DNA from 2 places in the Bacillus sp. ISL-47 genome. Region 2 is predicted to be linked to the other one. Evidence: riboswitches for the same ligand, from Rfam matches in the RefSeq annotation. Region 2 holds a riboswitch; the other holds the start of a gene.
What was found. A riboswitch is a leader RNA that binds a small molecule or an ion and turns the genes downstream of it on or off. The one in region 2 is predicted to bind thiamine pyrophosphate.
Positions count from the first base shown of each region.

Region 1 (21,235 bases), on a different contig from region 2:
ATTAAACTGAGCAGAAACTCTGTTGGCTTTGTGGTTAAAATAAACAAAAGGGACAGCGATGTAAAGCTTAACACGCGCAGCCCAAGTGAGAGGGCACGCTGAAAGCCTTCCTCAGTTAATGTTAAGATGCCCCAAGTCCATAGGATGGTTTCTCCTTGATCTGTCCTTGAAAAAAGAACAGCTGACCAGATGTATATGAATGCCATAAATAAGAAAGGCGAGAATAACAACAGCCACTTCTTAATTGACACCCTTCCAAGTATGAGTGTAGTACTCGCTGTTATTATCAGGGTGAGCAAGGGTGTGAGCGGATCAAAAAAGATAGATAAAATTAGTACGCAAATCACTACAGTGAGCGCTTTTATACTGGGATTAATGTCATGTAAGAGCATAATCTCCACTCCCCGTACGGATATCGTTCTTGAACTTTTCATAGTATGGAAGCTGAAGGGAGGCCTGCTTCATTATTTCCTGTTTGTTCCATAGGTCATCTGGCGTTCCCTCATAAATCATTTCTCCATTTGAAAGAATAATCACTTTATGTGCATAGGACTGGATTAGATCCATATCATGGGTGACCATAATGACGGATCCTCCATCGTGTATCTTCTCCTCTAAAAGAGCCATAAGTTCACGTGCAGTATTGGCATCCTGTCCAAATGTAGGCTCATCAAGCAGCAGCAAATCCTGCTTATTCACAAGCATGGTTGCAACACTTAACCGCCGTTTTTGCCCTTGGCTTAAGGAAAAAGGGTGAAGATGTGCCTGCTGATGTAAACGAACCTGCTTCAGTATAGTTTTAGCTGTTTCATTTATTTCCGCTTCTTCCATCTCCATAACTTTTAGGCTGAAAACAATTTCTTCAAACACAGAATCTGTAATAAACTGATGTTCCGGATTCTGGAAAATGTAGCCCATTTTCTGCCTCAATTCATTCTCCTTCCATTGGGGGAGAGAACGTCCAAGAAAGGAAATCTCCCCGGAGGAACCCCAATTTAATCTGGAGAGAAGTCTGGAAAGTGTGGTTTTACCGGATCCATTCGGTCCTGCTATTGCAATAAATTCCCCCTTTTTAACAGAAAAACTAATATCTTTTAACAGTTCATTTCCGCCTTTGCTAAAAGAAAGTCTTTGGACTTCAAGAATACTTTGATCCGCTAAGCCAGTTAAGACATTTTTCTTTTTTTCAAAAAGCCGAACTGCTGAATCAGGGTCTGCTAATCCCTTAATTAGTTCATTTTGGTTTAGCGGAAGGGCGGACCCGGAGTAAAATCCGGCTTTCTTTGCTATAAGGCCAGCTCTTACTGTGCTTGGCAGCCAGATTCCTTCTGACTGAAGCTCCTCTGCATAATCAGTAAAGCAGGCATCCGGCTTGCCATTAAATAAAATTTCGCCTCCTCGGTTCAAAACCAGACAGCGGTCAATTTGATCAATCCACTCATCCAGTTTGTGTTCAATGATCAGCAGTGTAAGTGAAAGCTTAGTTCTAAGCTTCTTGATGATGCTGGCAAGCTCGCTGCTTGAGGCAGGATCCAGATTTGCTGTCGGTTCATCAAGGATCAGGATCTCCGGTTCCAATGACAAAACACATGCCAAAGCCAGCTTCTGCTTTTGCCCTCCTGAGAGGGTGTGAATCCTAGCATGTTTATATGGGAGAAGGTTGACAAGTTCAAGTGCATGATCAATCTTTGGCCCAATATCCTCAGGAGGAATATTCATGTTTTCCAGTCCGAACGCCAGTTCATCCTCGACGGTTACCATACAAAACTGGCTTTCAGGATCCTGAAATACCATTCCAATGCTTCTATTAATCTCACCTGGTCTGAATGCGCTCAGCCATTTTCCCTTAAAAGAGACCAATCCTTCAAGATGGCCATCTACAGCCTCGGGGTACAATTTATTTAGGCAAAGTGCAAGTGTACTTTTTCCGCAGCCGCTGGGCCCGAGAATAAGAACTGCCTCCTCAGGAAAAAGGTTTAAATTCACACCATTAAAAACAGGGTTTTTCTCTTCTTCATGCCTAAAAGTAAGCTGCTTTGTCTTTAGAATAGCCTCGTTAAGCCGTAATTCCATTGTCCGGTTTTCCCCTTTTCCGTTCCTTGCCGATCGGGAAGCTGCTCAATGCACCTGTTTTTGCCAGACTTTCACTCAGCCATTTTCCGAGTAAACCTGCCAGTAAAGCGCCGCTTGCTAGCCGGACGAAAAACATGGCTGTCACATAACCTGGTGAAAGTGCAGCATAGCCTGAAATAAAATAACCCCATATAAAGCTTGTGACAGATGAGCCCATACCTGCCGCGATTAAAATCCAAGTGCGGTAATTACTCCATTTTGCAGCCGCAAAAACAGCTTCTGCGCCAATTCCTTGTATCATGCCCGAAATGATAAGGCGTGGACCGACGGCATTGCCAATCATGACCTCGACCGTTGCGGCAATGGTTTCCGATAAAAAGGCAGCCCCGGGCTTTCTGATAATATAGGCAGCAATAATCGAAACGATAAACCAGATTCCAAAGATAATATCATAGCCAATCAAGCCGAACATCCCAAAAAGTACGTTCCCGAATTGAAGAAAAACGAGATAAACCACCGCAAACACAACAGCCAAAACAGAAAGGACGATCACTTCACGAAGCTTCCATTTTTCAAGCATATGATTCAGCCCCCTTATTGGAAGGGCTGTTCGCAGACATATTAACTGTCATAACAATATGGGTGGAATCACTTTTTTTACATCCCTCGAATGCATCTTCAAGCGTTTTAAAAACAGCATGTGCATCTCCATCAAGTCTTGAAGCATAATGGACACCTTTTGAAAAAGTGCCCTGTGATTTTGCCAGCTCCACCTGGTCCATTATGACATCCATATATGTAGGGATTCCCATTGGATAAAGGGCAAATTGGGCGGCAACTTTCTGAAGGATACTTGAAGACTTTTCCTTATTTGCTCTCTCTTCATTTTCAGCTAGGTAGGCATCGCCTGCCGTATCTCCAGGACAGCCGTTTGAAAAAGTGCCATTGAAAACAACATGGTCGCCATGCTTGGCTGCTTCCAGGTAAATGGCTTTTACAACATCAAAGACATGAATGGAACGGCCGCGCACACATGTGCTGACATCATCAGTTTCCATCCATACCTTGCTTGTGTCCACTTCATTCAGTGCCGATAAAATAATATCCACAAACCGGTCAGACATAGGATAAATAGAAAATCTGCACCCTGTAATCTCGCTTGTTCCACATAAGAAATTTTCTTGCATACTGTCATTCCTCCTAATTTTTTATAAAAATAGGCTCTGTTAATCTTGCCTGTTGATTTCCGCTCCACGCACTCAGCGAACCGCAGGCGGTCCGGAAGCCTCCTCGGCGTCTAGCGCTTGTGTGATCTCCCTATGACTCACTTCACCCGCAACAATCAACAAGGGGCTGAAATCAACATTTAGCTTTATCACAGCCTAAAAATAAAAAACTGCATTTCCATGAGGAAATGCAGTTGAATGTTATCAATACATAAAAAATGATAGCCGTTCACCTGCACTTCCCCACGCTGGTATTATCCAGATCGGGTCATAAGGGTCAGAACGGAATGTTCTTCTCAGCCAAAAGCTCCCCTAGTGCAAACTTGATATGCAGTTTTTATTTGACTCCATCTTAATACGCGAACATTGAATTGTAAATGGATAATTTATAATTCTTTGAATTAAACAGTCTCTCAAATTGAAGTAGTCATTGCCAATTCCTACAAGCTAAAGAAAAATGTTTGCATTGTCCATGTCATGTTCTAATCAATTGCATTTCTTCATAAAAGTGTAATAGGACAATTTTACACCGAGAATAGGGGGCAAAGTAGATGATATACCGAATGCTTGCTTTAAATATTGATGGAACACTTCTCCAATCAAATGGAAGACTTCATAAATCCACTAAAGAAGCGATTGAATATGTACAGCAAAAAGGAATTTATGTAACGCTTGTAACGTCAAGGAGCTTTCCTTCTGCAAAGAAAGTGGCGAAAGCGCTGAAACTTAATTCTTTGCTGGTCACACACAGAGGGGCTTATATTGCCGCTTCTCCGGAAAAACCAATTTTTGTAAAACGTATACAGGAAGATGAAACGTTTGAAATAGTGCGCCTGCTTGAAGGCTTCACATGTCAAATCAGGCTGGTGCACGAAAAATATTCCCTGGCAAACAAAACAAAACTAAATTCCAATATGCTTGCTAAAACAGTATTTACTACAGGAGATCCCATCTTTTACTCACAGCAATTTGTAGATTCATTGAGCGATACCATTTTGGATGAACCTGTCACACCTCCAAAAATCGAAGTCTACTTTGAAGATAAAGAGGACCTGCAAGATGCTCATGATTCTATTAAAGGCATGTTTCAAAACATCGACATCATAAAACTGAATGACCTTCGCATGGATATTGTTCCCGCAGGAGTATCCAAGGTGAACGGATTGCTTTATTTGGGAGAACATCTGGGAATCTCAAGAAACCAAATGGTCGTTATTGGCGACTCTATAGATGATCTGGAAATGATCGAAGCAGCCGGCCTCGGTGTGGCAATGGGCAATGCCCCGGCGGAAGTGAAAAAAGCTGCAGACTGGCTAACCCGATCCAATAACCAAAACGGAGTCAGCTATATGGTCAAAGAGCACTTCCGCAAACAGCAACCGATCGAATTCCTGAGGAAAATGAATCTATTAAAATAAAGCAAACAAAAGAGAGTGCGATTATGATAATCGGCTCTTTTTTGATGAAAATAAAATTGAGAAATTGACGCAAAAGCAAGAGCAATAAGGACGCAATGCAGGCTGGAGCGGGGAGATGATGCAAAAAGGAGAGAAAGACGCAAAGAGTCGTGAAAATAACGGAAAAAAGTGCCAGGAGGACGCAAGCCCATTTGGGCACGAAGCATAAAAGTAGCGGCACGACGCAAAAGCAGGATTCCGGCTTAACATATATCAATGCCACAAAATATAGCCATTAAGCAATTTACCAATCTAGTAGGAATCTTTTACCCTATATTGACCTCCTTTACCCGTTTCTGTACACTTAAAGAAGTTTGTCAGCAACAAAGAAAATCGACTTTTTAGCTGCCGTTAGCTAACAGAATGATGGCAGTTTTCATTATATTCTTTTTAAAAAGGTGATCGCTTTGAAAATTTCAATATTAGGTATACAGGATGAACGGTTTCATCGGCCGCTTCGGCTGATTGGAAATCTATTTTTCGAGGAGTGCGAAGTGGTTTTAGGAGAAGCTTTAGAAGCTGATTTAACGATTGGTTTTCGCCTGGAACAAGGTGCCAGCTTTAAGGCACGAGCAGAACTGACCGACAAAGAAGGCCAAAAAAGGCTGGCTGTTTTTGAAAAAGCATTCGTACCTGCTAAAACGGAGAAAGAGAATTTCAAACAAGTGAAAAATGCTGTTTCTCATGTATATTTGACAGTTCTGCAGAACTGGACAGGCATTACGCAAAAGTGGGGGATTTTAACTGGGGTTCGCCCTACGAAACTTCTTCATCGCGCAATGCAAAACAAGACGCCACAGCATGAAGTCCATCAGCAGCTGAAGGAAGAATATTTGATTACGGACGAAAAAATTCGGCTAATGCAGAATATCGTTGATAGGCAGCTGGCTGTTGTTCCGGATTTATATAACCTCCAAAATGAGGTCAGCATTTATATTGGAATTCCTTTTTGTCCGACAAAGTGTGCTTATTGCACGTTCCCGGCATATGCTATTAACGGCAGACAGGGGTCTGTGAACTCCTTCCTTGGCGGTCTGCATTATGAGATGCGTAAAATTGGTGAATGGCTGAAAGAAAATAATGTTAAAATTACGACTGTTTATTACGGCGGCGGGACACCAACAAGCATTACCGCGGATGAAATGGACATGCTTTATGAAGAAATGTACACGTCTTTCCCTGATGTACAAAATATCCGTGAGGTAACAGTGGAAGCTGGCCGTCCCGATACAATTACACCTGAAAAACTGGAAGTGCTGAAGAAATGGAATATTGACCGCATCAGCATCAATCCGCAATCTTATATCCAGGAAACGCTGAAGGCAATCGGCCGTCATCATACAGTGGAAGAAACAGTTGATAAATTTCACCTTGCCCGCAATATGGGGATGAACAATATTAATATGGATTTAATTATTGGTCTTCCCGGGGAAGGTGTATCCGAGTTTTCCCATACTCTGAATGAAACGGAGAAACTGATGCCGGAATCTTTAACTGTCCATACATTATCTTTTAAACGTGCATCTGAAATGACAAAAAATAAGCAAAAATATAAGGTTGCCGATCGGGAAGAAATCGAAAGAATGATGAAAATGGCGGAAAATTGGACGAACGATCATAACTATGAACCCTATTACTTGTACCGCCAGAAAAATATTCTCGGCAATCTTGAAAATGTCGGCTATGCACTTCCAAACCAGGAGAGCATCTATAATATTATGATCATGGAAGAACTGCAAACAATCATTGGCCTTGGTTGTGGAGCCTCAAGCAAATTCATTGATCCTCAAACAGGAAAAATAACTCATTTTGCCAATCCGAAAGACCCCAAGTCATATAATGACAGCTTCGAGCATTATGCTGACGAGAAATTGAAAATTTTAAATGAACTGTTTAATAAAAAACAAAGATCCCTGACTGAATAGGCAGGGATTTTTTGTATGTTTTTAGAAAATTTAGTTAAAAATTAAAGGACTTTATCTCAAATAAATAGAATGAAAGAAATAGGTATAACTGGTTATAAGCTAATATAAAATGAAAGCGTTTACAATAAGGAGGAGTAGCAATGATGATGCAAACACCTTTGACTATGACCCAGATGATTAAGAGGGCAGAACAGTATTTTCCAAAGAAAATGGTCGTATCCAGGACGTCCAGCGGAATTAAAAGATTTACATATAAAGAAATTGCAGAACGAACCCGCAAGCTCGCAGAAAGCCTGCAAAAGTTAGGGGTTGATAAAGGGGATAAGGTCGGAACGCTGGCCTGGAACCATCATCGCCATCTTGAGGCCTATTTTGCAATCCCATGCAGTGGAGCCGTCCTCCATACGATTAATATCCGCCTGTCGCCTCAGCATATTTCCTATATCATTAATCATGCTGAAGATAAGGTGCTGCTCATCGATCCCGACATTGTTCCGCTAATCGAGAAGGTGAAGGATGAACTCAAGTCCGTCAAGGCATATATTATTATGACCGACGACAAAGAATTGCCGGAAACATCGCTCTCCCCAGTTTACCATTATGAAAAATTGGTTGAAGAAGCAAGCGGAAATTATGAATATCCTGATGATTTGGATGAAAATTCAGCTGCAGGGATGTGCTATACCTCTGCTACAACCGGCAATCCAAAGGGTGTCGTATATTCACACCGGGGAATTGTCCTCCACAGCATGGCACTGGGAATGGCCGATAGTGCAGCTGTTAGCGAGAAGGACATCGCACTTCCTGTTGTCCCAATGTTTCATGTAAATGCCTGGGGGCTGCCATTTGCTGCTGTTTGGTTCGGGACGACACTCGTATTGCCTGGCCCTTACTTTACTCCAAAGCTGCTGGCTGAGCTCATCGAGTCAGAAAAAGTAACCATTACAGCCGGGGTGCCTACAATCTGGCTGGGCCTTTTAAAAGAGCTGGATGAAAACGAGTATGATATGAGTTCGCTCCGTTCGGTACTTTGCGGGGGATCTGCAGCTCCGAAAGGTATGATTAAAGCGTTTGAGCAAAAACATAAAATTCCTTTCATGCATGCCTATGGAATGACTGAAACAAGTCCGCTTGTAGTCATTTCGACTCTAAAAAGCTATCAGGAAGAGCTTTCTGCGGTGGAACAGCTTGATATTAAAGCCAGGCAGGGCATCCTTGTTCCAGGCTTGGAGATGAAAGTTGTCGGCAAGGATGGAGAAGCCGCATGGGATGGAAAGGAAATGGGCGAGCTTGCGATAAGAGGCCCCTGGATTGCATCCGAATATTACAAGGATGAACGGACAAATGAAGCGTTTCGCGATGGCTGGCTGTATACGGGTGATGTCGTGACAATAGATGAAGAAGGGTTTATGAAAATTGTTGACAGAACGAAGGACTTGATCAAAAGTGGAGGAGAATGGATATCCTCTGTGGATATAGAGAATACCTTAATGGCACACGAAGCTGTATTCGAAGCAGCAGTAGTTGCTGTGCCTCATGAGCAATGGCAGGAACGGCCGGTAGCATGTGTTGTCTTAAAAGAACCTTTTAAAGGCAAGACAATGAAAGAAGAATTATATGAATTCCTTAAACCGCAATTTGCGAAGTGGTGGCTTCCGGATGATATTTTGTTCCTTGAGGAAATCCCAAAGACTTCTGTTGGGAAATTTCTAAAGATGGCATTAAGGGATCAAGTTCAAAAAGAATATACAGGAAATACACAGTAACACATTAATTAAGGGCAGCATCCTTATTTTAGGTGCTGCCCTTTATCTATGAAAATAAATGACAAAATTTAAAATTTTTAGACATAATGCTTTTTAAATATAATAATACTCTTTATAATAAAAGAAACGAAGAAAAGGAGGGGAAGGATTTTGGCAATAGATTTTGTAACTGATACTGTCAATCTGCAAATCGAAGGGCGTGTTGCAGCCGTTGAGATGAACAGGCCGGAATCATTGAATGCATTAAATATTGAAATGCTAAAAGGTTTATTGGCGATAATGAAGGAAGTAAGCCATATGGATGAGGTAGATATCGTTGTCTTAAAAGGAAACGGCCGTGCATTTTCCTCAGGCGGAGATATTAAAACGATGCTCCTGGAAGCAAATGAAAGCGATTTCTCCTCGGTTATGGAATGTATCAATGAGCTGGTTGTAACCCTTTACAGCATGCCGAAGCTGACCATCAGTGCAGTTGCAGGGGCAGCAGCCGGCCTTGGCTTCAGTCTTGCATTAGCAACAGATTATATATTGGCAGAGAAATCCAGCAAACTGGCTATGAATTTTATTGGAATAGGATTAATCCCGGATGGAGGCTCTCATTTCTTCCTCCAGCAGCGTATAGGCGAGGATAAAGCCAAGCAATTAATCTGGGAAGGAAAAGCACTTTCTGCGGACGAAGCGCTGCAGATAGGCCTTATTCATGAAGTGGCTGAAGACGAATTACGCACCGCTGTTGAATCGAAGCTAAGCAAATGGCTTAACAGCCCAACAGAAGCCATGATCAAGACGAAGAAAATCCTTGCAGATAAAAACCGTCCTCTTTTACTAAAAGTACTGGAGCTTGAGAAACTCGGTCAGCATAAGATGAGACAAACCGAGGATCATCAGGAAGGTATCCAGGCCTTTATTGAAAAAAGGAAACCTGTCTTTAAAGGAAAGTAAATAGATTTTAAAGAAAGGCTCTGTTAAAGCTTATTGTTGTTGTTAGAAATCCTGTTGATTGGAGTGGAAGGCACTAATCCCGCGAAAATGCATGCGCATTTCCTTACGACGAGGTGTTTATACAAGGATGCTTATTCAAAGCCCTGCGGGAGTAGCGCTCCAAGGAAGACCCCGCAGGCGCACAGCGTCGAGGAGGCTCCCGGTAGCCCCGTGTTCGCTGAGTGCCTCGTGCTGAAATCAACAGCCAAATTTAATAGAGCCTAAAGAAAAAGCAAAGGGCAAGCGCCCTTTGCTTTTTTATCTATGAAACAAAATAAGTTTTCCTGCTGGAGAAGTGCAGCGGTGAGTTTTTTCATCCAAGCCCTTTTCCTTGAGCATTTTTTCTCCGAGACCCTTTGCGTCATCATCATTTGCTGCCTGGAAGGACTCTTCCAAAATCTTTTCCCCGTCCTGCTCAAAGGCAGTAAGTTTGTATGTTTTCATCTTCATTCCCCCTCTTTATTATAAAATTCAGATAGTTACTATTATTCTTGCATAATTTTTGTGAATGTGCAAAAGAAATTTATAAGCCAAAGCCTCGTCGGGCTGAAATGGGCTGAAGGGCAATTACAGGAGTCAATAGCTCCCATTGAAGCAGAGAAAACAAGCTGAAGGCCTTAATTTAAAACGAATCTTGCCTATACGGAAGAAAAACTTAATACTTAATATTTTTTTTTGTGGAAAATTGAACCTTTTTCGCCTTTTGTCCGTATTACAAGTTAGGCAAAGGAGGAGTTAGAAAATGTCATTGCAGCTTGAACATGTTACAAAGCGTTTTGGCCAGTTTACGGCTGTTGATAATTTGTCTCTGTCGATACCCGAGAGTGAGATGTTTGGATTTCTTGGGTCAAACGGAGCAGGTAAAACGACAACGTTTCGGATGATTCTGGGATTGCTGGATCCTAGCGGAGGGAAGATTACTTGGAACGGAAAGCGGATTGATTATTCAACTAGTCCGCTGATTGGCTACCTTCCTGAAGAAAGAGGGTTGTATCCGAAGCTTAAGGTAAAGGACCAGATTGTATATCTTGCAAAGCTCAGAGGAATGAACAAGCAGGATTCTTTAAAGGAATTAGACTATTGGCTAGAGCGCTTTAAAGTCCCGGAAAATGCAAATAAAAAAGTGGAGGAGCTCTCAAAAGGAAATCAGCAGAAGATCCAATTTATTACGGCTGTCATTCATAAACCGAAGCTTTTGATTTTGGATGAACCTTTCAGCGGGCTTGACCCTGTTAATGTGGAGCAGCTGAAGGAAGCGGTTTTGGAACTAAAAGACAATGGTACGACGATTGTTTTTTCTTCTCATCGGATGGAACATGTGGAAGAGCTTTGCGAGCATTTATGTATTATGCAGAAAGGCAGGCCTGTCGTACATGGTTCTCTCAAGGAAATTAAACGCTCCTTTGGAAAGAAGAATCTTGTAATCCACGCTGATTATGATTTAAGCTTTTTGACCAATAGCCCTGGTGTAATTAAGTCCAGGAAGACTGCGGAAGGAATACATATACAGATTTCAGGAGAAGAAGCGGCTGAGGGAATATTTAAGGAGATTGCTGAGAGGGGCTTTGTCCGTAAATTTATGCTGGAAGAGCCATCCCTGAATGACATTTTCATAGAAAAGGCAGGTGCTTCCTATGAATAATTTTATGACTATCCTTCTTCATACCTATCTTAGCAAGCTGAAAACCAAATCGTTTATTATTACGACCGTTATTACTGTGCTGATTGTGGTAGGTCTTGCGAATCTTTCCGGCATTATTGACTTTTTTAATAAAGAAGATGAAGAAAAAATCGCAGTTATTGACCAGACCGGTGTGCTTTTTAGTTCATTGGAAGAGCAAATGAAGGTCATAAACAAGGACATCGTCCTAGAAGCTTACAAAGGTACAGAAGAAAGAGGAGAAGAAGCTGTCAAAGAGGGTAAATACAAGGGTTTGCTGCTGCTGTCTTTTAACAAGGAGAATCTCCCCGAAGCAGCCTATAAAGCAAGAAGTATTGCTGATTCTGCCGTTCCTTCCGAATTGCAGAGCGGACTGCAGCAGCTAAAAACCCAGCTGGCTGCTTCGCAAATTAATCTTAGTCCTGAGGAGCTGGGTAAATTATATGAACCTATTGATTTTAACCAAATAGCCCTGGAGGAAAATGCTAAAACTGAGGAAGAACTGAACCAGGCGAGAGGCCTGGTTTACGTCCTGTTATTTGTCATCTATTTTGCTGTTATCATGTATGCAAATATGATTGCCATGGAAGTAGCGACTGAAAAATCCTCCCGGGTGATGGAAATTCTAATTTCCAGTGTGTCGCCGATCAAGCAGATGTTTGCCAAAATACTGGGCATCGGACTGCTCAGCCTGACACAGATGGCATTGATTTTACTGGTAGGCTACTATTCAATTAAACAAAATCTCGATTCAATGGAAGGCGGCTTTTTTGAATTCTTCGGATTTGGGGATATTCCTGCCTCTACAATCGCCTATGCACTTATCTTTTTCTTGCTTGGATATTTTCTTTATGCGACTTTGGCGGCTTTTCTTGGTTCGCTTGTCAGCAGGATAGAAGATATCCAGCAGATGATTACACCGATGACGATGATGGTTGTTGCGGGCTTCATGATTGCCATGTTCGGTTTGAACCAGCCGGAAGCACCCTTCGTGACGATCACATCTTATATTCCATTTTTTACGCCGATGCTAATGTTCATGAGGGTCGGAATGCTGTCATTGCCTGCATGGGAGCCTTTGCTAGGTATTCTTATTCTTTTGGTAACCATTACAATACTAGCTGTGTTTGGCGCAAGAGTTTATAGGGGCGGCGTATTAATGTACGGAAAATCCAACTCTTTTAAAGATATTAAAAAAGCTCTTCAGCTAACCAAAAATGAATAAGAAAGGGAAAAGCTCCGTTCCAAGCGGAGCTTTTTTCATGGCTAAAATTTTTTAAGCAAACAATGCCTTTAATCCTTCGAATGCAAAGTAAACGCCAAATCCGATCAGGGATAATCCAGAGAGAATGGAGATGAGAATAATACCTTTCGATGTCAGGAACTTGCGGAAGCCTGTTGTCAGGCCTGCTACAAAAAGATCCCAGAGCATAAGTCCGATAAAAATCATCGTACTGTACAAAAAGAGTTCGGCTTTTCCATAAGCAGCTGCTGTTTTTGCCAGAACTGATCCGTAAATGCCAAGCCAGAACAGGATAGAAAGTGGACTTGAAACGGACATAATGAAGCCAGAGAAAAAGCATTTGAACAATGAATCTTTGCTGCGGACGTAGTTAATGGATATTTTATTGGCATTAATAATGCTCTCAAATCCTGTATATAAGAGAATAAATCCCCCAAATAGCCACAGAAAGATCTGTACGATTGGAGTGTCCAAAAAGTGCACAAGACCGAGGTATACAATCAGCATATAAAAGGCATCCGCAAACATGGAGCCTACTCCGACAATCCAGGCATGCCAAAAGCCGTTTTTAATGCCTTTTTCAAGTCTGACTGCGTTAACCGGCCCTATTGGGGCTGCTAAAGACAGTCCGAGAAAAACATAACTTAAATAAATTCCAATTCCCAACAATGACCACTCCGCCCATTTATTTTTCCGCAGGCTGTATTTTCATCCCTTGGAAAGAGTACTTGTACATTTTTATGCACAAGCCTCCATGGTTAAAACCGGATAGGGATTTTCCCGAAAACTTTTTAGGAAAAAAAGAAGTTTATCAACTAATTATAATAGGAACGTGCATTCGCTTTTTGGATGAGTTAAAATGGAAGAAAAGGAATGAAAGGAAGTTAATATGAAGAGGGTAACGTTTATTCATGCTGCTGATCTGCATCTGGATAGTCCGATGGCAGGGTTGAAGAGTTTGCCTCAAGCTATTTTTAAAAAGCTACAGGAAAGCACGTTTGCGGCATTCTCCAAAATTGTTGATGCAGCTATTATCAATGCGGTGGATTTTGTTATTCTGGCTGGGGATTTGTTTGATGGGGAAGACAGGAGCATTAGGGCGCAGACCCGCTTTCGCAAAGAGATGGAGCGTCTGGCTGAGAGAGGGATTCCTGTTTTTGCGGTTCATGGAAACCATGATCATATGGAGGGACAATGGGTCCATATGCCAATGCCCGATAATGTCCGTATATTTTCGCATGAAGTTGAAGTGATGAAGCATACAGTTGAAAATGGCACCTCTGTCCATTTATATGGTTTCAGCTATCCAAGGAGACATGTGCTGGAGCGGATGATTGACCGTTACACAAGGAAGGCTGGAGCCGATCTGCATATCGGGATCCTTCATGGCCACTTTGAAGGAAGCAGTGAGCATGACAAATATGCTCCATTCCGATTAAAGGATTTGATTGAAAAAAACTTTGATTATTGGGCGCTCGGTCATATACATAAACGGGAAGTATTAAACGAACAGCCTCCAGCCATTTATCCTGGCAATATACAGGGGCGAAACCGGAAAGAAACGGGTCCGAAAGGATGCTATTTGGTTGAATTGACTGAAACGGGTGCAAAGACAGAGTTCCTGGAAGCATCAGCTGTAATATGGGAAGAAGTGAGAGTGAATGCTTCAAATGCTGATTCTTTTCATGATCTATTTGAAATGTGTAAAAGACTGATTGAAGATAAAAGGCAGAACACGAAGGGGACAATAGTTAGTCTTACATTAAACAATGTCACCCTTTCTGGCCACGAAATGAAAAGTATCGCAAATGGTGAGATGCTTGACGCCTTGCAGGAGGAAGAAACAGAAGAGGAAGCATTCGTGTGGGTTTCCAATCTGGCTGTAAATGAAAAAAGAATCTGGAGTAAAGAAAAACTGGTAAAGGAATCCGATTTTTTCAGCGAGCTTTTTAAAACAGCAGAGCAAATTGCAGATAATGCAGATAATAACGAAAGTTCTCTTCCTTTGTATGGTCACCCGCTGGCAAGAAAATATTTGGAAGAGCTTCAGGACGATGAAAAGCGCAGGCTTGCCGGGGAGGCAGAGGCCCTGCTTATAGACCTTTTATACAAAGAGCATGCTTAAACAGCTGTATATATTGAAGGAGGTGGGGATATGAAAATAACCGATATACATATTTATGGGTACGGAAAGTTAACGGATTTTAGTTTAACGGATATTCAATCCTTTCAAGTGATCTACGGTGAAAATGAAGCTGGCAAATCCACCATCATGTCTTTTATCCATAGCATCCTTTTTGGCTTCCCGACTAAGCTGCAGTCAGAGTTAAGGTATGAGCCAAAGGAAGGAGCAAAGTATGGAGGGAGGCTTAAAGCGGTTTTTCCTGGAGAGGGGAAGGCTATTATCGAGCGTGTAAAGGGAAAGGCTGCCGGAGATGTTAGCGTTATTCTTGAAGATGGAACAAGGGGAGGGGAAGAGCTATTAAGCGAACTTCTTCACCATGTTGATAGGTCCCTCTTTCAATCTATTTTTTCCTTTAACATCCATGGTTTGCAAAATATAAACCAAATGAAGGGTGAAGACCTGGGACGATATTTATTTTCAGCAGGCTCATTGGGGACTGACCAGCTGGTAACAGCGGAAAACACGCTTCAAAGAGATTTGGAAAGCCGCTTTAAGCCAAACGGAAAAAAGCCGAGTTTAAACATAAAGTTAAATGAATTGAAAAAGCTGCATCAGAATCTGAAAAAAGCGGAGCAGCAAAATGAACAGTATTGGACATTACTACATGAAAAAGAAACGCTTGAAAAGAAGATAACAAGGATGCAGGATGACCAGCAGTATACACAGCAGAAGCTGTATCGCTTAAAGGAATGGCGGGAGCTTTATCCGCTGATTACAGAGGAAAGAGAGCTAAAAAGAGAAAGGGAACAATTTAAAGACATTTCATTCCCTGTTGATGGAATGGCGAAGGTTGAAAAACTTGAAAGTCTCATTCACCCGCTGGAGGGGCGTAAAGCAAGTCTGGAGGCCAGGATAGGCACTCTTAGACAGGAGCTGGAGAAGAATAAGCCTGATTATAATCTGCTGGAGAATGAGCCGCAAATAAATGCAGCAATTGAGGGAATTCCATTATTGGAAAAGCTTAGGCAAGAAGAAAGCGAATTATCATTGAAGCTTGCAAACCTTACAGAGGAAATTTTGATCCTTCAGGAAAAGCTTCATCTTCAAATTGATGAAACACAGCTGGAAGAAGTAGACACCAGTGTGTTCATGAAAGAAAAGGTAAATAAAGCTCAAATGCGCCATAATCGCTTGCTTACAAAAAAGTCGGAGCTGGACGAGCGCTTTAACGATGAAAGGTCAGCATTGGAGGATATCGAAAGCAAATTGGACGGGCTGAAAGACCAGCTGCTAACGGAAACGGAACGGGCAGCTATTAAGGAAAAACTGAGCCTTTCAGCAGATAGGAATCTCCTTGAAAAAGAACTGGAGGATACACAGGAAAGGATTCTTTTCCTCCATAAAGCTGAAGAAAAAGAGCGGAAAAATAGTTCTAAAAAAAGAAAGCAGGAAAAAGCTCAGCTTTTAGTAATAGGAATTCTTTTTGCTGTATTGTTTGGATGGGGATTGTGGAGCCAAACGTGGGTTCTTGCATTTGCAGGTTTGATAGGAATAGCATATTGTGGCTTCATGGTTACTAAAAAGCATTCGCAGGAAAATCACAGCTTTATAAAAGATGAAATAGTCGCTCTTGCTGAAAAAGAGAGCACACTAAAGGACAAATTGAAACAGCCTCAAATTCAGCATGCAGCTAAATTGGAGGCACAGCTTCAAGAAGACAGCGAATTGCAAAGCCTGCTCCGTCAATATAAGTTTCAGCATGTGCAGGCCAATGAGAAATATGAAAAAGTCATTGGATCTTTTGAAGAATGGGAAAAGGAATATGCTGATGTTGACAAAGAAATGATTGGACTTGGGAATTTGCTATTCCTTCCTGCCGATATCTCCAAATCCCATTTGCCTGAGGCTTTTAGCCTTATTGAACAGCTAAAGGCGCTTTACAGGGAGAAGAGTTATGTAATGGAAAGAAAAACTGCAGCAGCCCAGGGAATCCAAGAGAAGCTAATCAATTTTCAGCACCTAAAGGAACTTTTGAATGAGCAGCAGGGCAGTGTCCAAGAAGTCGCATACCAATTTAGAAAAAGACTGAAGGAAGAAACGGAGAAACATATTAAGCTGGCAGAAAGAAAAGCCAAGCTCCATGAGCTGGAGGATGAATATAGCACAGTTCTTGCTGAACTCGAACACTTTAATAAAGAATACGATCAGCAGCTGGCACTTGCGGGAACAGAAACAGCTGAAGATTATCGAGAAAAAGGTATAGCAGCACAGAAATTAGCTGAGCTTGATGAACAAATTAAACAAATCCGTAAACAAATTAATATTCAATCCTTCTCACAGAATGAAATTGATAAATATATGAATGTGGAAAATCCAGAAATGGCCATTCATAATCTTACTGAAGAATTAAACAAGCTTCGTGACAGTATCCCTTCTCTGCAAAGCAGCCTGGCAGAAATAAAGTATGAGATTCAGCTGCTTGAAGAGGGAGGGACTTATGCTGAACTGCTTCACACATTTGCTTTATTAAAAGCTGAATTTGAGGAAGAGGCCAGAGAATGGGCCAAGTATGCCGCTGCGAAGGATATTCTGGAAAAAACGATTAGCAGCTTTAAAAATGAACGTCTGCCTAAAATGCTTGAAACGGCAGAAGAATATCTTTCATGTTTAACAAATGGGAACTATGTCCGCATTTACCCTAAAGAGGAAGGGCACGGGTTTCTTATTGAAAGCAAGGAAGGTGCAACTTTTGAAGCAAAAGAGCTGAGCCAGGCAACTGCGGAACAGATATATGTTTCCTTTAGGCTCGCGCTGGCGATGACTATTTACGGAAAATATCCCTTCCCGATCATTATTGATGACAGCTTTGTTAATTTTGATCATGTCCGGACTGAGAAAATGATCAGCTTGTTAAAAAATATTCCAGACCGGCAAATTTTATTTTTTACCTGTCATAAACATCTGCTTCCATATTTTCAGGAAGAACAAATAATGTCGGTTACGAAGGAAAAGCTGCCTGTTCGAAAATGACAGGCAGCTTTTTATATTTAGGCTCTATTATACTTGCCTGTTGATTTCCGCTCCAGGCACTCAGCGAACAGCGGGCAGTCCGACGCTCCTTGGCGCTTAGCGCCTGTGAGGTCTCCCTTTGACTCGCTTCTCCCGCTGGACTTTGAAAAGCTTCCTTGTATAAACACCTCGCCGTAAGGAAATGCGACTGTATTTTCGCGGGATTAGTGCCTTCCGCTCTAATCAACAGGTGCTAAAATCAACATTTAGCTTTAACACATCCTATATTTAAGAGAAGGAAGAAAATCTAACAAAAAGTTAAAAAGTATGTAAGGAAACCTTACACATTTCATGTTTTTCCTGATTTTATGCTTTATGCTGGTAAAAAGTATTCAGGAAGGAGAATAAAAGTTGCCATGGCCCATTCAAATATTTATACTTGCTGTTTTTCTTCTTGCAGGGAATTTTGTTGTTGCCGTCTTTCATATTCCGCTCCCCGGCAGTGTAGTGGGGATGATTATGCTATTAGCCCTTTTGGTAAAAGGTTTAGTTAAACTGGATTGGATAGAGAGAATAGCAGCCTTTCAAATCAAACACATGACCCTATTGTTTATCCCCTTTATCATTGGATTGTTTTTATCTCCCAATTTTATTCCACTATTGGATTTTCATTTTATTCTAGTACTGATTGTAAGCAGCTTCTGCTGTCTATTGGGAACAGCGTACTCTGTTCAATGGGTTGAAAAAATAAAGAGGAGGAGCTAAAAATGAGTTCAATTTTATTCACCAGTATAGGTTGCATAACGATGACTCTTGGCAGTTACATCGCGAGCTTGCAGATCTTCAGAAAGTTTAAGAAAAGCTGGCTCAATCCCCTGTACACTGGAACAGCCCTTCTGATCATCATTCTCCTTTTATTTAATATCCCTCTTGCTGACTATCAAAAAGGAAGCAGTTTATTTGAGCTGCTTTTGCAGTTGTCCATCGTCTCTTTTGCAGTACCATTGTATAAAGAATGGCCACTAATGAAGAAACATTTTAAGAAGATATTATCGGGTGTGTTTTTTGGAACCTTTTTAGGTATATTTGCGGTTTATCTGATGTCCCATGCTTTCCATTTTAGCGAGGAAATCAAGGCGTCTCTCATTCCGCGCTCCATAACGCTGCCTGTTGCCTTAACCGTTTCTGATGGCCTTGGAGGGACCACTGCCTTTACTGTTTTTTTTGTTCTTTTTTCAGGCCTGTTCTCTGTCATGTTAGGCCCCAGGCTTTTGCAACTTCTTGGAATTAAAAGCAAAGCAGCAAAAGGCCTTGCGATGGGCACCTCCGCTCAAATGCTTGGCGCCAATCGGTCGCTTCTGTGGGGAAAGGAAGAAGGGGCCATGGGATGCATAGCAATGACAACATCCGCGATTTTGCTATCTTTATTGATTCCAGTGTTTTTGCTTTTACTGTAATAAAATATCAAAAAATGGAGAACGCCTATTCATCCAATGATGAATGGGCTTTTTGTGCTGGATAAAGCAAAAAACGCAGTCAGACCGTTAGAATGGTAAATGATTAGTTTAGTAGGGGAATGGGTCTGTATGGTATACTAGGTTAATAGAATTGCGTGTTTAAAAAGGAGGAAAAAAGCCTGCTTGGAATTTTTCCCGGCCTTTTTGAACAACCTCTTGAAGGGAGCGTCGGTGCACGTATGTCAAAAGGAATTGTTTATTACGAAGTAGGAGAACAAATCGAGCTTTTTTTACTGATTAAAAGTGCAACTAAAGGGATCGCCAGTAATGGAAAGCCATTCTTGACACTTATTTTCCAGGATCAAAGCGGAGAAATTGAAGCGAAGCTTTGGGATGTTTCAGATGATGATGCGAAGAATTATAGCCCTGAAACGATTGTTAAGGTGGCAGGGGACATCCTGAATTATCGAGGCCGCAATCAGCTTAGAATCCGCCAAATTCGGCCGGCGTCCCCGGCAGACCCGGTAAAGCTGGCAGATTTCCTCGAAACAGCGCCATTAAGTACTGATGAAATGATGAGTAAAATCACCCAATATATATTTGAAATGAAAAACCCCAATATCCAAAGAATCACTCGCCATTTATTGAAGAAGCACCAAAAGGATTTCCTTGAATACCCGGCCGCAACCAAGAATCATCATGAGTTCGTATCTGGCCTTGCGTATCACGTTGTATCCATGCTTGATTTGGCCAAAGCGATTGCCGGGCTGTATCCAAGCCTGGATAAAGATCTATTATACGCCGGAGTCATATTGCATGACTTAGGGAAGATAACGGAACTGTCTGGACCGATATCAACATCCTATACGGTAGAAGGAAATCTACTGGGACATATTACGATTATGATTAATGAAATTGGCAAAGCAGCCGAGGAACTGGGCATCAATGGTGAAGAAATCATGATTCTGCAGCACCTGGTTCTCTCCCATCACGGCAAAGCTGAATGGGGCAGTCCGAAGCCGCCTCTTATCAAGGAAGCAGAAATGCTTCATTACATCGATAATATTGATGCGAAAATGAATATGCTGGACAGGGCTCTTGAGAGAGTGAAACCGGGAGAATTTACTGAACGGGTATTTGCACTCGACAATCGTTCATTCTATAAGCCAACTTTTCATAATTAAAATTAGCCGCCTTTCCCATTTGGGAGGGGTGTTTTTTTGTTTCCCTCCCAATCATATTTTTTTAGTACAAGCATACATTTCTATAATAACTGGATAAACATTTTGATAGAAAGAGGGGAAAAATAATGATTCCATTATGGGTATATTTTGTAGCAGCCGGGATCGTTGCAAGTGCATATATGGCTGTCAAGACAGGCAGGGAAGAGAAACAGGTAGAACACGACAGCATTGAACGTGAAGGCGAGATTTATATGAAACGTCTAGAAAGGGAAAAAGAAGAGCGAAAAACTTCCCAGCAATCTGCAGGGTGAAATATAATTTACAGCTGCTGTATATTTTCTCATCTATGGCATCCGTAAACTGACAAATAGATCAATAAAAAACAAAAACGGGTCTCCTAAGGAAGGCCCGTTTTTTAAATGAATTTATTTTTCTTCAGTTCCTGCTTCAGCTTCAGGTTCTTCAAGGATGCCTTTAAGCTCTTTATCCTTAATGTCTACATCAGCAGCCTTTAATTCGCGCTCCATCGCCTGCTGAATTTTCTCACCGTCAAGCTTGGACACTTTAACTTGGTATTCCATTTCTTCCTTCATTTCTTCAAATGACTTTTTCTCTTTTTTCTCTGTTACTTGGATGATGTGGAACCCATGTTCAGACTTTACTGGATCGCTAATTTCGTTCACATCTAATGCATAAGCTGCTTCCTCGAATTCAGGTACCATCTTTCCAGGGCCAAACCAGCCTAAATCACCGCCATTAGCAGCAGAGCCTGGGTCTTTTGAATATTCTGTTGCCAAATCTTCAAATTTTCCGCCCTCTTTAAGCTTTTTCTTTACTTCCTTTGCTGTCTTTTCATCTTCGACAAGGATATGACGGGCCTTTACCTCAGGCTTGTAGTTATCGTAATATTCTTTGACTTCTTTTTCTGTTGCTTCAATATCTTTAATGGCTGCTTTTTCCTGCATTAAGCCAGTTTTGAATGTTTCCCTTAGATCTTCTTCGTCTTTATATCCATATTGCATTAGTGCCATTTCAAAGTTAGCGCCAAGCTGCTGCTTTAATTCATCTACTTTCTCATTTAATTCCTCATCTGTTACTTCGTATTTATCAGAAAGAACCTTTTCATAAA
Region 1 covers NZ_JAGGQS010000035.1:2,573-23,807, forward strand. The annotation lists gene J7I93_RS12005 (energy-coupling factor transporter transmembrane component T family protein) at 1-392, opposite strand, end outside; gene J7I93_RS12010 (ABC transporter ATP-binding protein) at 379-2,073, opposite strand; gene J7I93_RS12015 (ECF transporter S component) at 2,057-2,653, opposite strand; gene J7I93_RS12020 (YkoF family thiamine/hydroxymethylpyrimidine-binding protein) at 2,646-3,260, opposite strand; TPP riboswitch at 3,523-3,623, opposite strand; gene J7I93_RS12025 (Cof-type HAD-IIB family hydrolase) at 3,851-4,717, shown strand; gene J7I93_RS12030 (coproporphyrinogen III oxidase) at 5,164-6,681, shown strand; gene J7I93_RS12035 (long-chain fatty acid--CoA ligase) at 6,822-8,447, shown strand; gene J7I93_RS12040 (enoyl-CoA hydratase) at 8,598-9,389, shown strand; gene J7I93_RS12045 (YhzD family protein) at 9,687-9,872, opposite strand; gene J7I93_RS12050 (ABC transporter ATP-binding protein) at 10,171-11,070, shown strand; gene J7I93_RS12055 (ABC transporter permease) at 11,063-12,313, shown strand; gene J7I93_RS12060 (LysE family translocator) at 12,365-12,997, opposite strand; gene J7I93_RS12065 (metallophosphoesterase family protein) at 13,221-14,456, shown strand; gene J7I93_RS12070 (AAA family ATPase) at 14,487-17,486, shown strand; gene J7I93_RS12075 (CidA/LrgA family protein) at 17,877-18,230, shown strand; gene J7I93_RS12080 (LrgB family protein) at 18,233-18,922, shown strand; gene yhaM (3'-5' exoribonuclease YhaM) at 19,162-20,106, shown strand; gene J7I93_RS12090 (sporulation YhaL family protein) at 20,232-20,417, shown strand; gene J7I93_RS12095 (peptidylprolyl isomerase) at 20,532-21,235, opposite strand, start outside.
Region 1: linked by a shared signal. The riboswitch ahead of J7I93_RS12020 (YkoF family thiamine/hydroxymethylpyrimidine-binding protein) and the one ahead of J7I93_RS16080 (3-oxoacyl-ACP reductase) in region 2 are both predicted to bind thiamine pyrophosphate.

Region 2 (9,554 bases):
CTTCCATGCCCTGTCCGCCAATGGCAACGGCAATCAGGCCAAAAGCGCCATACGGGGCAAATTTCATAATTGCCTGAACAAGATACATTAATACCTCATTGGCCTGTTCAATAAGACGGAGAATACCGGATACTTTGTCCCCCAGTCTTGATAAGCCGTAGCCGATAAAAATGGAGAAAGCAATAATTTGAAGCATCGACTCCTGCACCATGGCGCCAAACGGATTAGCAGGAATAATATTAACAAGTGTTTCAATGACAGGCGGAGCTTCCTTCTCCTCAAAATTTGCACCATCAAGCTGGAAATCGCCCGCACCAGGCTGGAACAATAGGCCGGCTCCCAAAGCTAAAATAATGGCAATGGCTGTTGTAATAAGAAAGAATAAGATCGTTTTACCGCCAATCCGGCTAAGCTTTTTCGGATCGCTAATTCCGGCAGTTCCCAAAATTAATGACACAATGACAATCGGAACGACAAGCATTTTAATCAGGTTGACGAATATTTTCCCTAAAGGTACCAGTACATACGTGGAAGCGGCATCATACCACCCTGGCAGCGCCAAGTTCAAAATCAGGCCAACCACAATACCCAAGCCCATACCGATAAGAATCTTCTTGGTTAAAGACATAATCAACCTCCCTTTATAGTTAGTGACTATGTTAAATTTTCTGTTGATTTGGCACTCAGAGAACAGCTGGCGGTCCGGAAACCTCCTCCAGCAATTAGTTTCCCTTTTAACCGCACGCCAGTACGACTGGGAATAAGCTTCCTTGAATACAATCCACAAAGGGAGATCGGGAAGCATTTTCTAGGATTTTGTACCTTCCGCTCCAATCAATGGGTGCTAAAATCAACCTTGAGCTTTAACATAGACCTAAAATAAGAAAGCGCTTACATTAAAATGATTATTCAACAATTGGTTGTATTATGCAGTTTATTATGCTGGCAAGCGTAATAACTGATAAGAGCCCTGCAGCATTTTGTCTGCAGAGCTCCAAATTCTCTAGGGCATCATTGTAAAAAACATAAAGATCAACATTCCTAAAATAAATGCACCGCTGCCGGCATTAGTCAAAATCTGTTTCCAGAATACCTTTCCTTCTCTCTCTTCTTTGTAGGATTCTCTAATATTCTCCTTGATTTCCTCGTAGTAATAAATTCGCCACCATTTTCTAAAACTTAATCTGTATGTATACACCGGCTTTTCCTCCCCTCGCCAGCTAACTTTTATGACAGCGCCATCATCTGGAAGTATAAAGGTATTTTCTTTATCGTCCGGTTTCTCTTCTTCCGAATAGGTGATTGCATATTGATCCAATTCCTGGCGGATTCTTTCAAGCAGAATGGCTCTAGAGGTTTCATGGACGACAAATACGCGTCCTTTTATATGTAAATGTAAAGAAAGATAAATAAGTGCGATAAGCAGAATAATAGTTATGTATACAAGGGGTTCCAATTCAAAAAGATCAAACCATATCAAAGGCTGGGCGACCCCTCCCAAAAAGAGAACTAGTTGAGGCACCCAGGTTTCTGATATGATTCCTCTATGCTTCTGTACTTTAAAACCATTATAAACTGCCTCAAAAAATATAAAAATGCCAGAAATTAGGAATACATAAGATAATAGCAGTTGATCCTCCATTTTCAGGCTCCTATTCTACAAATCTTTCTTTTATCTTATCATAAATTTTGGCAGGTATTGTAAGAGAATTGGCAAATGAAAAAGCCTGCATAGCGCAGGCTCTCTCTCTTTCTATTAATCTGTTAAGGATGATTTTTTCAGAAAGACATCCAAAATAAAATTACCGAATGGGATAAATGCCACTGCTACTGCACTTGCAGCCCATTTTAACGACCATCTTATTTTAAAAGTCGTATAGGCAATGACGAAAAGGTAAGTGATGAACAGGAACCCGTGAAGAGAGCCAACAACTCTGACAGCTTCCGGAATACCTGCAGCATATTTAAGAGGCATGGCTATAAATAAAAGGAGCAGTAGAGATCCTCCCTCAAGAAAGCCCATGAATCTGAATTTTCCAATCGGTGTTTTTAGCATAAAAGCAACCTCAACCTTCATTTCTTTTTATCCATACCCATGTATTATAGCATTGTCTTAAGGATAGATACCATAGGAGGCTGCTAAGAAATATCGTAAGCCAGGACATACTCTTCGTGCCAGGAATAGGTTTCAAAACCTGTTGCAGCTAAATGATTACGCAAGCTTTTAGCCGCAATATGGCTGATTGACGGAGGATAGGGACTTTTCCTGATATGCTCCTTAATGCAGCCCATCGCCTCGTCAAAGTCCATGTCCTGGCATTGCGAAAAATAATATTGAACGATGTCATTTTTAATCCTAAAACCCGGATATACCCTTTCAATAAGAACAAAAAGTGTCAGCATTTCTGTTTTGTTCATCTTACCAGCCCTTTATGAAATAGTAATAAAAGTATTGCCGAATTTTTCAAAAATAAAAACCCCTGTTCTGATCCAGGGGTTAAATATTTAGTTCAAGAGCAATCGGGCAATGGTCGCTGCCCATTATGTCACAGTGAATTTGCGCATCTTTTATCTTATCTTTGAGTCTCTCGGAAACAATGAAATAATCGATCCGCCATCCGATATTCCTTTCGCGTACCTTAGCCATGTAAGACCACCAGGTGTAGGCGCCCTCTGCCTCGGGATATTTGTAACGAAAAGAATCAACAAATCCTGAATTCAGCAGTCCGGTCATTTTCCCGCGTTCTTCATCGGTGAAACCGGAATTGCCGCGATTGGACTTTGCATTTTTTAAATCAATATCCTGATGGGCAACATTTAAATCTCCGCAGAGAATGACAGGCTTGATCTGATCAAGTTCCAACAGATAATCACGAATCCGTTCTTCCCACTCAAGGCGGTAAGGAAGCCGGGCCAAATCACGCTGAGAGTTAGGCGTATAGACATTCACAAGATAAAACTCTTCATATTCAAGGGTTAGAATTCTTCCTTCCGGCTCTGTTTCAGTATCATCTATGCTATAACGGATCGAAAGCGGTTCTTGTTTGGTGAAGACGGCTGTACCCGAATACCCCTTTTTAATCGCATAATTCCAGTACTGATGATAACCTTCGAGAACCAGGTCTATCTGACCCTCTTGTAATTTGGATTCCTGGATACAAAAAATATCTGCATCCACATTATAAAAGTAATCGATAAAGCCCTTTTTCACACAGGCTCTAATTCCATTCACATTCCAGGAAACAAGTTTCATTGAATAATCTCCTTACATAGAAAAACTATCAGACTATCAGATTAACATGAATAAGGCTCCACTGCACACTTAAAGAATCGCTGCCCGCACCATGATTGACAGTACCGGTACAATTAAAAACATTGCGATATAATATTTTTGTGGGATCTCCTGGTCATGATCGCCAAGCGCCAGCGAAATTAACGCTTCAAACAGTCTGGCTAGAAACAGGACTCCTATTATGAAAACAAGTCCCAGCAGGAGATTTAATTTAAGATAATCCAGAAAAAGCAGTACAAAAAAATAAAGCACACTTACCGCCAGAAACTCGGAAAGTGTCTGTTTGTTCGTAAATATCCATTTTAAAACGTTCAATAACTCACCCCCGCTCTTGGTTATCCAAGCAGCAATAAAACTATTGTAAAATATAGAAATTATTCTGACAAGGAAAGCTGGCATAAAAAAGAGGCCTGCTATGAAGCAGTACCTATTGCTTAAAAATGATAGTTCCGGCATTCATCTGCACCAATTTAATCTTTTCCCCCGGCTGAATTCTTTGTATAAAGAGGCAGTCAACCTTATGGACTCTCCACCTTCCATACGTATCCAATATTCCTGGTGCATATTATAATTGCTCAGGTAATTATCGATTGAAGCTTGAAGATATTTTTCTTCTACTTTTCCTTCAATTTCCGTTATTTTCGTTTCAGCAGCAACCAAACCCGTAAAAAAGCCATAATACACAATAAGCAATAAGACTATGCCTTGGATATAGAGACCGGCACCCATCCATTTTTTCAATTCTCCATCCCTCTTTTTTCATTGTTTTTTAAAAAGCTACCCTTAATAGAATGGGTTAAACGGGATGACTTCAAACGGTTAAATCGGAAAATGAATGGAATTTTCATGCTTTCATTCAATGGGGACATCATTTGCAAATAAATTGATGAAAATGCAAATAAAAAAGCTATTCTTCAAATAAACTTTTTCCTGGCTGGGGAGGCCACTGATGTTTCAGTTGACGATATATCAGCCTAAGTTGATGATATATAAAGGAAATTAACGATAAAATGGCAAATTTGACGATTTATTACCCGGAATTGATGATTAAATGCCGAAAGCTGATGATATTTGAAGAAACGACGGTATCTCAACCCCTAAATTCTTGTTTAAACTCCCATTAATAAAAATTTCCGCTAAAATCCTGGCAAATAGCTCTCATTTCAACCTAAATATAAAAAAATGCCCGGCTTAATGGGCATTTTTTTGCTTTTTCACTTCTCGTTCACCGCTTCATATAACAACCGGGCAGATGCATCCGGCGAATCAGCTTGGCTTATTGCTGTGATGACGGAAACACCGTCTGCTCCAGCTCCGATAATCGGAGCAGCATTCTCCGCTGTTATGCCGCCTATCCCAACCAAAGGTATCTTTATTTCCGAAGCTCTTAATACTTTAATAAAACTCAGACCCTGAACGGCTTTTGCGTCTTCCTTTGTGGAGGTAGGATAGATCGGGCCGATTCCAAGATAGTCTGCGCCTTCAGCAATTGCTTTCCTTGCTTCATCTAAACGATGGGCAGACACACCGAGAATTTTATTGCCTATTTTTTTCCGAACCATACTAGCCGGCTCGTCTTCCTGTCCGATATGAACGCCATCTGCATCTAATTCAATTGCCAGCTCAATATCATCATTCACAATAAAAGGGATATGGTTTGCCCGGCAGATCGTTTGCAGTCTTTTTGCAAGCTGGAGCTTTTCCTTCCCTTGAAGACAGCCTTTGCCTTTTTCGCGGTATTGGAAGAGAGTGATTCCTCCCTTAATTGCAGACTGCAGAACTTCTTCTGGATCGTTGCTGCAGTTTACACTGCCCATAATAAAATAGACCCTTAATAATTTTCTCATTTCTTCAGGTTTAACTGCCATGAACAAAAATCTCCTTTTTCCTTCGGTTATAGGCCCAATGATTCGTAGGCCCGTGCCCGCTTCCCAGCTGCAGGTCATCTTCAATCGCAGCCTGGATAAATCGCTTGGCGCGCTCCACAGCATTCGAGACAGTCATCCCTTCCGCAAGGCCTGCCGTTATGGCTGCCGAAAAAGTGCACCCGGTTCCATGTGTATTAACCGTTTGTATTCTTTTACTTTTAAACTCATAAAAGCGTTGGCCATCAAATAAAAGATCCACAGCATCGTTTTCAGCCTCATCGTGCCCGCCTTTTATCATGACATTCTTCGCGCCCATATCATGCAGCTTTCTTGCTGCTTCGTTTTTTTGCTGGTCCGTTTTAATCCTCAATCCCGTTAGAACTTCTGCCTCTGGGATATTTGGCGTGATAAGAATCGATAAAGGGATCAGATATTCCTTCATAGCAGCAATGGCCTCTTTCTGCAGCAGGCTCGCACCCCCTTTTGCGACCATTACTGGGTCGATAACAACATTTTTCCATTGATACCTGGTAATCTCACGGGATACTCCCTCGATAATTTCTGCATTAAAAAGCATCCCCGTTTTGACTGCGTCGGGCACAAGATCTTCCCCGATCGATTGGATTTGTGCAACGACTGCTTCTGCAGTCATCGGATAAACTCCCTGTACGCCTTTTGTGTTTTGGGCAGTAACGGCTGTCAATGCTGACATGCCAAAAACCCCAAGTTCTTGAAACGTTTTTAAGTCAGCCTGAATTCCGGCACCGCCGCCGCTATCTGATCCGGCAATTGTTAATGCTTTGTTTATTATCATTTTAACTCCTCCCTATTCGCTGACTTTTTCAAAAGCGCCGAGCTTTTCAATATCTGAAGCGGTAATGTTAAACAAGCTATTTAAAAATTCAATTTGGAACGTTCCCGGCCCTTTATCATTCGTTGCCTCTGCTGCCATTTCGGCAGCAGTTCCGTACACAACCAATGCGGCAACAGCTGCTTTAACCGGGTCCTTTTCCACAGCAGAAAAGGCGCCAATTACTGAAGTCAACAGGCAGCCCGCACCTGTTACTTTTGTTAAATAGGGATGTCCGTTCTTTATGGTGTAAGTTGAAACTCCATCAGAAACAACATCCTGTTTGCCTGTTATGACTGCGATCGTGCCAAGCTCTTTTGCAGCCTTTCCTGCAAGTTCTGTCGTGTTTCCCTGAGCTTCCCCTGCGTCTACCCCTTTAATTTTCCAAGCTTGGCCGGCGGCATTGGCTATTTCCGCCGCATTTCCTCTAATGATGGAAATATTTAATTCCTTCAATAATTTTTTGGCGGTTTCTGTCCGGTATGGAGTTGCCCCAACACCTACTGGGTCAAAGATTACCGGAACACCATGCTCGTTGGCTGACCTTCCGGCGATTAGCATGCTTTGTACTTCTTTTTCGGTAAGAGTTCCCATGTTCAGAACCAGTGCTCCGGCTATTTTCGCCATATCAGCCGCTTCTTCATGCGCATAAGCCATAACAGGTGATGCTCCAATTGCCAAGAGTCCATTGGCAGTAAAATTGGTTACCACAACATTTGTGATATTATGTACCAGCGGATTTGCGGCTCTTACTTTTTCTAAAAGACTGCTAATCTCGTAAATATTCATCTAAAGTCCCCCTCACAATTAGTTCATAACAAGTCCGCCATCCACGACAAGATTCTGGCCTGTAACAGCCCTTGCCCATGGCGATGCGAAAAATACAATGGCATCAGCTGCCTCTGCCGGATCGGTCACCTTTTTCAATGGCGTCGAGTTTTCGATTATTTCAAAGACTTCATTTGAAGTAACTGCGCTTGCATCCGTGGTTTTTAATAAGCCACCGGATACCATATTTACCGTAATGCCGTATTGCCCAAGTTCGTTTGCCATATTCCGGGTAAACCCCAGGAGAGCTGCCTTGCTGGTCGTGTAATCGTGGTACGGAACAACCGGGTTTTGAAATAAATTTGTCCCAATCGAAATGACCCGCCCAAAGCCGTTTAGTTTCATATCAGCCAAGCCAGCCTGAACGGTATTCAAAGCTCCCCGAACAGCACCCTCCAGCTGGATTTGGAAGTCTTCCCATCCAATCGTTTCTGCATCTTTTTTGGTTACCGGGTCAAATTTAAAGTTTACAAGTGCGTTATTAACAATAGTCGTTATGGGTGTACCGAAATGGTTTTTCGCTTTTTCAAATAGTTCCACAACCTGTCTTTTATCCCGGATATCTGCTTGGATGGCAATAGCCCGTTCACCAATTTCATTTTGGAGCTCATAAGCTTTCTCTTCGCTATGAAAATAGTTAATAACCACCCTCGCACCTTCTCTTGCAAAAGCTTTGGCCGTCTCCCTGCCCAAGCCTCTGCTCCCTCCTGTGATAAGCACAATTTGTTCTTGAAGTTTCATCTGAATTCCCCTTTGCATGGATGTGTCCAACCTAGTTATCTGCTTATTTTCGGACAAAATAAAAACCAGATCCTTAAATGGACCTGGCTGAATAATAAATGAGAAGGAATGATCGTTCCCGCTATTACTACTTTCCTACGCTGGCATAATCCAGATCAGGTCCGAAGGGTAAAAAACAGGTCGGTTTCTTTCTCAGCCCGCGCATCGGGCACCCCTAGCAGTAAAACTATTAAGTTGGCTGATTTCATCTTAGCTTGAAAATGGAAATCTGTAAAGTCTTGCAATTCTGTCGTTGTCTCTATATCGTTAATAGTAGTGAATAAGTGCAATTTGACGTTGGCTTTATATCGATAATAGTAGTGTATCATGGGAGGTTTTCTTATGGCAGAGCATCAATTTTACTTGAAAGCACATTGGCCGGGCCTGCGCAATGATGTTGGAAAAATAGAATCCGGACAACTAAAGACGAAGGTATCAATACCGCCTGAGATGGATGGTCCGGGAATCGGCACAAACCCGGATGAAATGCTTTTAGGGGCAGCTGCAACCTGTTATATTATTACGCTTGCAGCGATGATGGAACGGAGTAAACTTGAAAAAGAAGACTTGACCATGGAATCCATTGGGATTGTTAATGTCACCAATGGGATTATTACATACAAAAAAATTATCCACCGGCCTATAATCACCCTGAAGACTGACGCCTCAGAGAGAGATTTCGCCCTCGCTCAGAAACTGGCCAAAAAAGCTGAAGCTTCCTGCATGATTTCAAGGGCCATTAAAGGAAATGTTGAGGTTGAATTGGAAGCAGAAATTATGCGTAAAACCGCTTAAAAAAATTGCTGTATTCGTAAAGTTTGTTACTATTTGAAGGCAAACTTAGTTTTTATAACTGAGTTGATTGTAGCGGAGGGCATTTGACTCCTGCGGGAAGAGAGGGAAGTGCGAGACCCCACAGGCGAAGCCGAGGAGGCTCGCATCGCTCCCCGCGGAAAGCAAATCCCCGCAGCGGAAATCAACGGTCTGAATTCAAAAGCAAAAACAACAATCAAAGGAAAGAGCCAAAAAAATTAAACAGTTTACGAAATATTTTTTCTCAAGGTGCCTGCCAGGTCGAAAATCTTATAAAGCCCATTTCCGAATCGCTTTCGCAACGCCAGCTTCATCATTTGAAGCAGTCACAGCATTTGCTGTTTCTTTAACAATGTCCTGGGCGTTTCCCATTGCAACTCCCCATCCCGATTCCTCAATCATCGCAATATCGTTTAAGCTATCACCCATTGCCATCACATTTTCCATGGAAATGCCAAGAATTTCCGTAACCTGTTGGATTCCTTTTGCTTTATTAATGCCAAGTGCATTCACTTCTATATTGGTTAGGCTTGAATTGGTAATTTCCAGATCACCCTTTGATTGGAGCTCCTTATGAATGATTTCCCGTACTTCATCATCAGTGATATCAAATCCAAATTTCAGCCATTCATAGTCATGGATATTTTCAGGCATTTCATTGTTCCAGACCTGATCGCAGCTGGTAGCCCAAAAATGGGTTTTATGTGTTTGAGATAAAGTCCACATCCATTCCATGATAGTAGAGTCAACTGCGGTTCTCGAAATTAAATTCCCTTCCGGACCAAAAATTTCACTTCCATTGACCGTAATTAAATACGAGTTTAATTCAAGCGAGTCCGCATGGTCCCGGGCTGTAAGTCTGGAACGGCCGGTGCTTAGAATAACTTCGATCCCTTTTTCCTTTGCTTCGCGTATCGCCTCGCGGTTTTCCTCTGGAATTTCGTCATTCGTATTCAACAAAGTTCCATCCATATCAAGAGCGATTAGTTTTATCTCCGGTGCATTCATTTTTTCTGGCATCATAATCTCCCTTTCCTAAACAATAAAGACATTATATAAAGAAATACTATTCCATTCAAAGGAAAGCCTCTGAATGATGAATACTTTTAAATAAATTGGAAAT
Region 2 covers NZ_JAGGQS010000047.1:6,934-16,487, reverse strand. The annotation lists gene J7I93_RS16130 (dicarboxylate/amino acid:cation symporter) at 1-628, opposite strand, end outside; gene J7I93_RS16125 (hypothetical protein) at 1,004-1,642, opposite strand; gene J7I93_RS16120 (DUF3817 domain-containing protein) at 1,757-2,056, opposite strand; gene J7I93_RS16115 (hypothetical protein) at 2,140-2,418, opposite strand; gene J7I93_RS16110 (exodeoxyribonuclease III) at 2,498-3,253, opposite strand; gene J7I93_RS16105 (hypothetical protein) at 3,323-3,607, opposite strand; gene J7I93_RS16100 (hypothetical protein) at 3,749-4,033, opposite strand; gene thiE (thiamine phosphate synthase) at 4,507-5,160, opposite strand; gene thiD (bifunctional hydroxymethylpyrimidine kinase/phosphomethylpyrimidine kinase) at 5,150-5,974, opposite strand; gene thiM (hydroxyethylthiazole kinase) at 5,987-6,799, opposite strand; gene J7I93_RS16080 (3-oxoacyl-ACP reductase) at 6,818-7,579, opposite strand; TPP riboswitch at 7,695-7,805, opposite strand; gene J7I93_RS16075 (OsmC family protein) at 7,961-8,413, shown strand; gene J7I93_RS16070 (Cof-type HAD-IIB family hydrolase) at 8,702-9,451, opposite strand.